Regions from separate parts of the Paenibacillus sp. FSL R5-0407 genome, predicted to be linked through region 2. Evidence: riboswitches for the same ligand, from Rfam matches in the RefSeq annotation. Region 2 holds a riboswitch; the other holds the start of a gene.
What was found. Region 2 has a riboswitch for glycine ahead of sdaAB (L-serine ammonia-lyase, iron-sulfur-dependent subunit beta). Riboswitches for the same ligand answer to the same signal wherever they lie in the genome.
Positions count from the first base shown of each region.

Region 1 (5,807 bases), on a different contig from region 2:
ATTGCGACTCATCGACAAGCCCCATAGAGAATAAGGCAAGATCAAAGGCGTTAAATACCGTCATAGGAATCGTCTTCCGATAGACTTCCGTTCCTTGGGAGGCCATATTCTTGCCCGCTACTTTCCCTTGATCCATCGCACGGTCCCATAGACCTTCTACCGCGCCGTTCCACTCGGCAACATCTCCTGCCGCATATACATCAGGAACATTCGTCTCCATATAGTCATTGACGATAATCCCCTGCCGGGTAGTCACGGGCGTGTCCGCCACAAGGTCCAAGTTCGGAATGACGCCGATGGAGTAGATCACACTGTCACAAGGTATGGTTGCATCGTTGACTTGAATCCCTGCTACAGCTTCTTCCCCTGTAACCTGCTGAACTGCAGCCTGCAACCGGACATCAACTCCTGCTGCCTCAATCTTCTGTTGTAGCATGCAGCTTGCTTTTTCATCTAATTGTCTGGCCATCAGGCGCGGAGCGGCTTCCAGGATAGTTACTCTTTTGCCGGCCTTCACGATCGACCATGCGGTCTCCAAACCTTGAATGCCTCCGCCAATATTCACAATGCTTGATTTGTCTTCAATAAATTCCTTGAACGCCTCGGCCTCATGCAGTTCGCGGATCGTATACACCCCGCGCTTGTCAAAACCGGGAAGCGGCAGCTTTCGGTTCTTCGCACCTGTACAAATTAACAATTTATCATAGGAAATACGCTCACCTGAAGAAGTCATTAGTACATGGCTTTCTACATCGATTTGAGCAATAGCCGTGTTTGGAAGCGTCTGAATTTGTTGCTTCTGATACCACGCCTCTTTCTTGATCAGCACCTTCTCACTACGCAAATCGGCGAACAAATCCTTTGACAGCTTAATGCGGTTATAAGGCAACGAATCCTCAGATCCAAACAAGCGGATATTCCCTTCCGGATCTTGATCCCGAATGGCTTTTGCCGCGTTGACCGCAGCGACACCCGTGCCAATGATACAATAGTTCTTCGTCATAATTTCACCTCATCCCTTAGATCGCGCTTTGCAGCAAATCGGCAACAAAAGCGGCGGCGTGCTCAATTTTTTTCGACTGTTCATTTTTAGGGGAAAATCGGATCCGAACCGGAAACTCAACATGCGTCATTCCCGTTGATTTGATGACTTGGGAAGTGGTCTGTACATTCATATTCGTCTGTAAAAGATAGTCCTGGATGACCTCAATCGCTTCCCCGCTCCATCCGTAAGAACCAAATGCGGCGGCAATCTTGCCTTCTAAATTCATTTCCTTCAGATCCGTCAACAACTCTTCCAGGTTCCCGATGATATCCGCGTATTTGGTCGAGCTTCCGATCCATACGGCATCAGCGGCTTGAATGCTGGCGATGATTTCCGCTTTATCTGCTTTATCCGAATTAAATACCGTCGCCTGAATTTGGTTTTCTTCAAAGAATTGCTTGAGTTGCTCGGCTATTTTCTTTGTATTGTTCTTAATGGTTGTATAGACGATCGTTACTCGCTTGTTTTCTACGGCATTGGCGCTTAAAGTGGCATAGATGTCGATGTATTTCTGAATATCCGTGCGCAAAATATAGCCGTGCGAAGGGGCGATCATTTGAACATCCAGATCCTCCAGCGCCTGAATCAAGGTGCGCACGTATCTGCGGTGCGGGTGAATAATGGCATTATAGTAACCGATGAAATCATCCGTAATATCATAGCCGGCTTCATCTGCGAAGAGCGATTCTGTCGCGGCCACATGGGTACTAAAAATATCGCAAGGGAACAAAACCTTATCCTCGATACAATACGTTATCATCGTTTCTTCAGTATGCAGGTAAGGCGTTTCCTTGAATTTCAATGTTTTGCCGCCGATATCCAGCGTGTCGCCATCCTTTACAACCAGGAAGTTTCTCGAATGGAGCTTATACATTTCTTTCAACTCGCCAACCGCTAATTCCGTACACACAATCGTTGCGTTAGGCGCTCTGCCCGCGAGTGCTGCCAAACCGCCGGAATGATCAGGCTCCGTATGATTAATAACGATGTATTGGATGTCATTCGGATCAATAAATTCACTCAAATACTCCACAAACTCACGCCCGAATTCCATATCTACAGTATCGATAACGGTTGGTTTGGCTGTTTTGAGCAAATAAGCATTGTACGTTGTCCCTTTAGCAAGAATCAAACGGTGGAACGGCACCTCACGATCATCAATCTTTCCTACCCAGTATGTGTCCTTGGCTATCTCGATTTTGTTCATCTCTATGTCTCGCCCTCCTATTGGCTCGTTGTGTTTAACTGACTGACCCCATCCTATCCCACTTTCAAAAAATGAATCAGGATTTGAATCACAAAATGAGAAATTTATCACAGACTCATCTAACTGTTAAAAAAAGCAGGATCCCCCTTTCCAAATGGAAAAGAGTATCCTGCTTTAATCTTGCTCGTCCTTACTGCTTATGGATCATGTTCTGATCCTGACTGCTTCTTCCCTTCCTGCTTCCGATCGAATACAAGATGAACAACAGGACAAACCATAGCGGCGTAAACAATAAAGCCGGACGCGTTTCCGCTGCGATCAGCATAATGATGAGAATTCCGGCGAACAGCGTTAAGACGGCATAGTTCACGGCCGGCGTGAAAGGAGCCTTGAACTTCGATTTAGCCTGCAACTCAGGCCGGGTCTTCTTATATTTGATATGACATACGAGAACGACGCCCCAAACCCAGATGAAACAAATGGCACTTATGGTCGTCACAATTCCGAAGGCCTGCTCCGGAACGAGCTTGCTCAAAAGAGCCCCCGCAGAGATGACCAGCGTAGAAATGAATAGCGAATTCCCCGGCACATGATTTCTATTCAACTTTCCGAAGTGCGGCGACGCCTGCCGGTTCTTGCTCAAATTATAGAGAATCCGGCTTGTCGAGAACATCCCGCTGTTGCAGGCCGAAGCGGCCGAAGTCAATACAACAAAGTTAATAATGCCTGCGGCAAGCGGAATTCCTACCAAACTAAAGGTTTTTACAAAAGGACTTTCCGACGCCGTGAGCTGAGTCCACGGGTTGATGCACAGCAGAACGAAAAGAGCGCCAACGTAGAAGAACAAAATCCGCAGCGGTATTTTATTGATTGCCGATGGGATGTTTTTTTCCGGATTGGACGTTTCGGCTGCCGATACGCCTACCAATTCCACGCCAACATAAGCGAAGACCACCATTTGAAAGGAAAATAAAAAGCCTGTGACACCGTTCGGAAATACTCCTCCATGTTTCCAGAGGTTCGTGATCGTGACCGATCCGGCATCCGTTTTGAATCCCATAATCAGCAAAATGATCCCGATGCCGATCAAAGCGAGAATTGTGATGACCTTGATTAACGCAAACCAAAACTCCAGTTCTCCAAAGTTTTTGACGGTTAACAGATTGAGCCCCAATAAAATGATCAGGCAGATGACGGCCGGTATCCACTGCGGGATATCAAACCAATATTGCACGTATACGCCCACAGCGATAACGTCGGCCATCGCTGTCATGATCCAGCAAAACCAATAAGTCCAGCCAGTGATAAATGCGGCTCGCGGTCCGAGATAATCTTCGGCAATGTCCGTAAACGATTGATAACCCGCTTTGGATAACAGCAGTTCTCCCAGCGCTCTCATTACGAAAAATACGGCGATGCCCACGAGCAGATACGTAATCATGATGGACGGACCCGCCTGTTGAATCGCTTTGCCCGAACCCAAAAACAATCCTGTACCGATGGTGCCGCCAATGGCGATGAGTTGAACATGCCGATTGGCCAGCTCTCTCTTTAATTCCGGTTGTGCCATACCTAGTTCCCCCTTAATGTTTGCATTACTTTGGTAAAAAACAAAAAAGAGATTGGATGTCATCCAATCTCCCGGTTCATAAAGAATATGAAATAGTATTTGCCCTGCTAATAGCGATTGCGATCAGCATGACAAATAAATATTCAGTACTCTTCTGTCCTTTTGCCTGAGATTGTGAACCCTTCGGCGCCGCGGAAATCCCGCAGTCTCTCCAGAAGCTGCTCCTGCTATAGTGTGATCCATAGCAATCATAGCTTGCGAATTATGAAATTATTGAAGTTCTGTTGCCGTTCTGATATTTTACCATAATACTTGCGATGTGATGATTTAATCAGTGATAAAAGTCGCTATACCGGTGAATCACAAGCCTCAACGCGGAGGAGTGATCCCCATTAGAGCCCAACCTTCTTTCGAGGGGCCATATACAGCAGGTATCGGCAATCCGGCTTGGCGCATCAATACAGTAACTTGACCGCGATGATGGGCAATATGCTTGATCAATCCCATGAAGATGGTTGCGTTAGACTCTTCTCTTCCGAAGGCATTCTGGGTTTTCTTCAACGTACTATTACTCCACTGCTCTTGAAGAGCGTTCACCACTTGAGAGCTAACTGTCTTAAAAGTTTCCGCCATCTTCTTTGCACTTGGTACTTCATCTTGATTCGATACTTTCTCCATCGAGACTCCAAACTCCGTTAAATAATCCGGAATATTCGTAACGAAATGCCACGCAATCCTCCCTAACGTGCGGCCATCGGAGTACACCGGCTGCGAGAGCGATTCATCGGTCAAGCCGTCCAGCACCTTCTGGGTTAATGCCGCTTCGTTCTTCCATTCGACGATAAAATCTCCAACTGTGTTATACATCATTTCATCTCCTTATTTCGAATATGTTATCTTTCAAGTCTATCTTAAACGCTAATAGTGACAGACCTTGTCACTGTTACAAATATCTCCTTTTGTACATCAGGGTAATCTGATCCGCGATGTATTCAGCGCTATATTCAGTATCCTCCTTAATCCACCAAATAATAATTCCCAGCAGCGATGCTGCAACAATATCGACGGAGGCCACCCTCTCTGTGGAATTTATGTTCCTTTCTCCTCTACGTTTTTCTATAGAGCTTTTCAATAAGTTGGACAGGTGGGTTTTGAAGCCTGTGTGCTCAACCAATACGGCAAAAATGCTCCGGTATTCATAAAAGTAGTTTAAAAATGTAACCAGCTGCTGTTGTTCGTCGTTGCTTGGCACCTGTAACAGCGGCTCGACTTTCATGGATAAGTCATCAAAGATCTCATGTACAATCTGGCGCAGCAAGTCATTAATATCCTCATAATGCAAATAAAACGTTGCCCGGTTTAGTTCTGCACGGTTGGCAATTTTTTGGACGGTCAATTGGGAAATTTCCATATGTTCGGCCAGTAATGAAAATACGGCATTCTTCAGCATCTTTCTTGAGCGAACGGCCCGTGGGTCGATTCTTTTTTGTTCAGGCATTTCATCCCTCGATTATCGTTTAATTGTCACTTCATCAACCAATCCGCTTCTTCTGTCGATTAGTCGACATTTTCAGGAAAATTGCAAATAGGCATCAATCTTAAATATTGATAAGATATATTTTATTGACACTATGTCGAAAAAGCAAAAGCAACGAGGAGAGGACATCAGCAATGCAAGAAGACATAAAGAAAATCAACAAAGGGATTTTACTCACCATTTTAATCTTTGGCTGTTTCTTATCCACACTTAATCAGACATTATTGAATGTCGCCTTGAGTAATCTGATGGATGTATTTGATGTCACGGCAACGACCGTACAATGGATTTCCACGGGATTCATGCTGGTCAACGGAATATTGATTCCGGTTACGGCTTATTTAATGAAACGCTTCTCGACGCGTCAGTTATTTATTAGCGCCATGGCGTTCTTATTAATCGGTTCCATCATTTGTGCGGCGGCGCCAAGCTTTATGGTGCTATTGTT
Region 1 covers NZ_JBBPAX010000001.1:3,611,260-3,617,066, forward strand. Annotated here, with positions in the region: gene NYE70_RS17135 (NAD(P)/FAD-dependent oxidoreductase) at 1-1,003, opposite strand, end outside; gene NYE70_RS17140 (FprA family A-type flavoprotein) at 1,020-2,252, opposite strand; gene NYE70_RS17145 (amino acid permease) at 2,443-3,822, opposite strand; glycine riboswitch at 3,967-4,047, opposite strand; gene NYE70_RS17150 (DinB family protein) at 4,192-4,689, opposite strand; gene NYE70_RS17155 (TetR/AcrR family transcriptional regulator) at 4,766-5,320, opposite strand; gene NYE70_RS17160 (DHA2 family efflux MFS transporter permease subunit) at 5,446-5,807, shown strand, end outside.
Region 1: linked by a shared signal. The riboswitch ahead of NYE70_RS17145 (amino acid permease) and the one ahead of sdaAB (L-serine ammonia-lyase, iron-sulfur-dependent subunit beta) in region 2 are both predicted to bind glycine.

Region 2 (5,807 bases):
GTGCATCTGGATCGGCCTGGGCCGGGATCACCCTTTGGGGGAATACGGAACGCAGGGAATGGTCGGCTACATCGCCTTTACCCAGGCGGCGCTCTGGATTACCAGCTTCATCTCGAACGGTCTCGGTATTCCGCAAGCCGTCAGGACCGGTCAAATCTCGCTTGATCTGATGCGTCCCGTTCATCTGTTCAGCCATATGGCGGCCAGGGAATGCGGGCAAATCGCCTACCAGCTTCTTTACAAATCCATTCCGATTTATCTCCTGTACTTTTTTGTGTTTTCGCTTCAGACTCCACAGCATGGAATTACTTATTTGCACACCGCTGCCGGATTGGCCGGAGCTGCTTACTTATCCATTTGCTTGAATTATCTCATAGGAGTCAGCGCATTATGGACAACCGAGTCGTCATGGCTTTATTGGGGCAATCACGCGCTTATCAATCTGCTTGCCGGATTTTTTATTCCGCTCGAATGGCTGCCGGGACCGCTGGAGAGTCTGGCCTGGATGTCTCCTTATCCTTATCTGTTATATGTGCCCACGACTGTGTATCTCGGCTATGGTAATGCCTTTTGGTTATGGGGAACCCTGTTTTGGTGCGCGCTTCTGACGGTTCTCTGTCTTCTGGCGACCAAAGTGGTGCGACGGAAAGTGGAGGTGCAGGGAGGATGAAGCTTAAATCCTGGTTGACCTTGTACCGGCTGTTGATCCGCACCAGTATCCGAAGCCGGATGCAATATAAGTTTAATTTCCTGCTTGCGGCGGTGTTGGCCGCCCTGATCCAGATCTCCGAGTTTCTGATGGTCGCGATTGTACTGCATAAATTCGGCGCTATCCAGGGTTGGTCCATCTATGAGGTGGGTTATTTATTCGCGGTAATGACCTTGTCCAAAACACTGTACCGGACCTTTGCCGATGAGGTGCATCATTTGGAAAAATACCTCGTCAGCGGCGATTTCGATCAGCTCTTGACCCGGCCAATGCCGGTGCTGCTTGCATTGATGCCGCAAAATTTCCGGATTATGCTCGGCGAAGTGTTGCAGGGCGGGTTCATCCTTTGCTGGTCCCTCGGAGGGATGATGAAGGGCGGGCAAGTCGGTTGGACCGCTGTGCCATCCACTTTGTTTATTATTGGCACGGGCGCGGTCATCTTGTTCTCGATCGGTCTCGCGACGGCTACGATCGGCTTTTGGACTACACGGATCGGCGAACTGCAGACATTCACGGAGGATGCGGCCCGTACAGCGGCACAGTACCCGCTCTCGATATATCCCAAGTGGATGTCCTCTCTGCTGCTGATCGTAATCCCGGTAGGCTTCGTGAATTACATTCCGTCCCTTTATATTTTACGGGGCGAGTTGGGGGCATGGGTGCTCGCGGCATCGGCAGGCGTGGCGATCGTCTGTCTTGCGGCAAGCCTGCGCTTCTGGCGGTTCGGCATCACTAGATACCAAAGTACGGGAAGCTAGGGGAGGGGTTAAGCAATGATCGAAGCCCGGAATTTATATAAAGAGTTTAAGACCCCGGTTGTTCGGGAAGGCCGATTTTCCGGCATACGCACGTTATTCTCCAGGGAATACCGGCATAAAGAGGCGGTGCGCGGCATCAGCTTTCAAGTGGAACGGGGAGAATTTGTCGGCTATATCGGTCCGAACGGAGCGGGAAAGTCGACCACGATAAAGATGTTGACCGGGATCCTGCACCCCACCTCCGGCGAGGTGTCCGTGGGCGGCTGGAACCCGCACAAGGACCGCCGGAAAGCGGTGCGGCAGCTCGGCGTCGTGTTCGGACAGCGGAGTCAGCTTTGGTGGGATCTTCCGGTTAAGGATTCCTATGATATTTTGGCTCAAATGTACGATGTCAGCCCGGCCGATAAAAATCAAAGATTGAATCAGTTTGCAGAGCTGCTGGATCTGAATGAATTTTGGGAGACGCCAGTGCGAAAGCTGTCCCTTGGTCAACGGATGCGGGCGGATATTGCAGCCGCCATGCTCCATAATCCCGAGCTGCTGTTTCTCGACGAGCCGACGATCGGGCTGGATGTGCACGCGAAAGTCAATATCAGGCAGTTTTTGCGCACACTGAATCAGGATTTCGGCAAAACGATTTTGCTGACCACGCATGACATGGACGATATCGAACAGCTGTGCAATCGGGTCATGGTCATTGATCACGGGCAACTCACGTATGATGGAACCATCCCGTCCTTGCGGGAGATGATCGGGCTGCCGACATCCATCCGGATCAAGTTCCGTGGGGCTTATCATGTACCGGAGGATTTGGACCGCCGCGCTCATTCTCATTTGTTCCGTGTGACGGGCATGGAGGACGATACCGTTATGATCGAGGCAAACCGTACCGAGGTCAGCACGATGGAGATCATCCGAATCGTGGGCACCTGGGGCGAGATCGACGATATTGCGATGGAGGAGCCGGAATTTGAGGAGGTTATCCGCAGCTTTTCCGCCTCCTGAGCCAGAACTTGACATTTCTACCTGCTCAAATTACATTTAATACAAACTATAATATACGCGAATGACGATTATGGGAGAGCCCGCCATCCTTGCAGGAATGAGCGGCACCGAAGGAGCAAAGGGCAGGCCTTGCGCGCCAGTCATGAATCTCTCAGGTAACAGGACCATAATCCGACGCGACTCTGGAGAGAGCGTTCAGCCACCCAAGGGGTACGTGTCCGAGTGATGAGGGACATTAAACTTTCTGGTAACCGGGACAGAGAAGAGGCAATTGGCCTTTTCCTGTCCTTTTTGCATGACTTGACTTTCTTGAGGAATAAGAGCAGCCGGGGGAGATATCGATGCGATTCAAGAATGTGTTCTCAATTATCGGGCCGGCGATGATCGGCCCGTCCAGCTCCCATACCGCCGGAGCGGTACGGATCGGACGCTTTGCAAGACAATTGCTCGGTGCCGAGCCGACGGAGGCCGATATTTGCTTCTATGGTTCGTTTGCCGAGACCTTTAAGGGGCATGGCACGGATCTTGCGGTAGTGGGCGGTATCCTGGATTACCGCACGGATGACGAGCGGATTCGCAATTCTCTGCAAAACGCGGAGGAGGCCGGAGTGAACCTGCACTTTTCAACCGGCACGGCGCCTGGAGCTCATCCGAATACAGTAAAAATAAATTTGACCTCCGGGGAAGAGCGATGCGAAGTGATTGGGGCTTCCATCGGCGGGGGGACCGTCGTGATCCGCAACATTAACGGATTCGAAGTGAAGAGCTCCGGCGAGCTGCCTACGCTGGTGGTGGCTCATGCCGACCGTCAGGGCGTGCTGGCAGGGATTACCGCTTTGTTTAGTAAAGCGGACGTCAATATAGGTTATATTATTACCGACCGGAAGGGCAGGACAGGAGAAGCGCTTACTGTGGTGGAAGCGGACTCGGCCATTCCTGAACCGCTGATTGGCGAGGTTACCTCATTGCCTTACGTCAGCCGGGTTTCATATATTCATCTGACTTAGGAGGGAGCGGGTACGATGCGGTTTCGCAATTTGCAGGAACTCATGGAACTGTGTGAGAGTGAATCCAAGACGATTTCGGAAATTATGATTCAGGATCAGTCTGAAGAGACCGGCCAATCCGCGGCCGAGATAATGACGGTCATGACGGAATATTACCAAATCATGAAAAGCGCGGTGCATAAAGGATTGACGGAGGAAACGAAATCGCCCAGCGGATTGACGGGCGGTGATGCCAAAAGGGTGGAGGCATACCGGAAGCGTGAAGAATCGTCAGCAGGAGACATCGCCTGCCAGGCGATGGCTTATGCCCTGGCCGTGTCGGAGGTCAACGCTTCCATGGGGCGGATCGTCGCGACGCCGACGGCAGGCTCATGCGGTATCATTCCCGGCGTATTCGTAAGCGCCCAGGAACGTTTCGGCTGGGACGACGAGCATCTGGTGCGGGGGCTGTTCTGCGCCGGGGCGATCGGTTACGTGATCGCCAACAATTCGTTCATCTCCGGCGCCGAAGGCGGGTGCCAGGCGGAAGTCGGCTCGGCGATCGGCATGGCGGCCGGGGCTATGGTGGAACTGCGCGGAGGCACGCCGGAGCAGGCGGTGCATGCGGTCGGGCTGGCTCTTAAAAATACGCTCGGCTTGATCTGTGATCCGGTCGGCGGCCTCGTCGAAATCCCCTGTATCGTCCGTAACGGATTCGGGGCAGTCAATGCGCTGGCGGCTGCAGATATGGCGCTGGCCGGTGTGCGAAGCGCCATTCCGTCCGACGAGGTGATCGACGTGATGCTGGAGGTCGGCTCCGCCATGCCGAGCCGGCACCGGGAGACCGCCCAAGGCGGTCTGGCTCAGACTCCGACCGGCCGCAAGATCATGAAGGAACTGCGAGCACGCAAAAAATAGCCGCCCTTTTGGGCGGCTGTTTTTTTATACTGAAATTATGTTATACCTCTTCGGCATTCCAGGCCATCTGTCAGGTTGTACAGTTATTTTGAGATTAAACCTGTTGCTTGGTTGTCATAAACGTTTTTACCGCAGGAGGTTCATAAGATAGAAATTGATCCAGCAGTCCTTTGGGAGTCGTGTCGCTAAGCGTCATGGAACGGAACTTTTCCTGAAGGAACTGCTCGTCGGCCATATGATTGATCATGGTGATCAGGGGATCGTAGTAACGGTTCGTGTTCAGCAGTCCGCAGGGCTTGCGATGCAGGCCCAACTGCGCCCATGTGAATATTTCGAAAAATTCGTCCATCGTGCCCGCTCCTCCTGGCAGAACCACGAAGCCATCCGCCAGTTCGGCCATCTTGGCCTTTCTTTCGTGCATGGAATCCACGATATATAGTTCGGACAGGTTCTTGTGAGCAATTTCCCGGTTTTCCAAAAAAGTCGGCAGCACGCCGATGGCTTCTCCGCCTTCCGCAAGCACCGTATCGGCAACAGTACCCATCAACCCCACGCTGGAGCCCCCGTAAACAAGAGTAAGCTTCCTTGCAGCCAGTTCTTTGCCCAGCTCGGCCGCCCCTTGGCCGTAAACTTCAGATGCTCCGGCACTTGATCCGCAAAATACGGCTATTCTTTTCATTCCATCGCCTCCTTAAGTTCATTAAAATTATAGCCTACTTCTTAAGCTTGTTGAATAACCGGACTAGGCTCTTTTGTAAATTGTAAAAGACGTTTATATACTTCGGAGAGCATGATATTTTGAATCTAATACTAGATATGCATGTAGGAGGTAATGTAATGAACCATTCTGCGATAAGCAGAACCATTCGAAATTTCAGACAGGATGATATGCAACTGCTGGGCGATTTATATACAGCCGTAAGTTCTAGAGCCAATGCCGTGTTTTGGTGGGTAGGGAATGAAGAGAATTGGAATAACGTGTACTGTGCATTTGAAAACGGCAGAATGGTAGCCAAAGGCCAGGTAGGCGTCATTAACTCGGTCCCGCCCGGACGTTCCCCGGACAGCAGGCACTCGATTTATCTCAATCTGAAGACACTCCCGGAACGGGAGACGGACGCGGAATTGCTGGAACAAATCTACGCTTGTCTCGTTGACCGGGCCTATGAATTGAAAAGTACTTTGTCGCCGGAATACGGTACGAATTTATGTCTCGGAAATGATGCATCGGAAAAAGAGAACAGCTCGTTTTTCATAGAGAAGGGCTTTATCCATCTGAACAGTTTGTTTCGCATGAATCGCAATCTGTCGGAACCGATTTCCGATTTCGAACTGGATAAGGAGTTTGATTTTTCTTGTTGGGACATGGCTGCTCCCAGTGAAGAGGATGAATATCTGAAAATCGAGAGTGAAGTATGGCCGGATACCCCG
Region 2 covers NZ_JBBPAX010000002.1:57,593-63,399, reverse strand. Annotated here, with positions in the region: gene NYE70_RS19695 (ABC transporter permease) at 1-670, shown strand, start outside; gene NYE70_RS19690 (ABC transporter permease) at 667-1,467, shown strand; gene NYE70_RS19685 (ABC transporter ATP-binding protein) at 1,483-2,472, shown strand; glycine riboswitch at 2,534-2,649, shown strand; gene sdaAB (L-serine ammonia-lyase, iron-sulfur-dependent subunit beta) at 2,814-3,479, shown strand; gene sdaAA (L-serine ammonia-lyase, iron-sulfur-dependent, subunit alpha) at 3,495-4,376, shown strand; gene NYE70_RS19670 (LOG family protein) at 4,471-5,055, opposite strand; gene NYE70_RS19665 (GNAT family N-acetyltransferase) at 5,214-5,807, shown strand, end outside.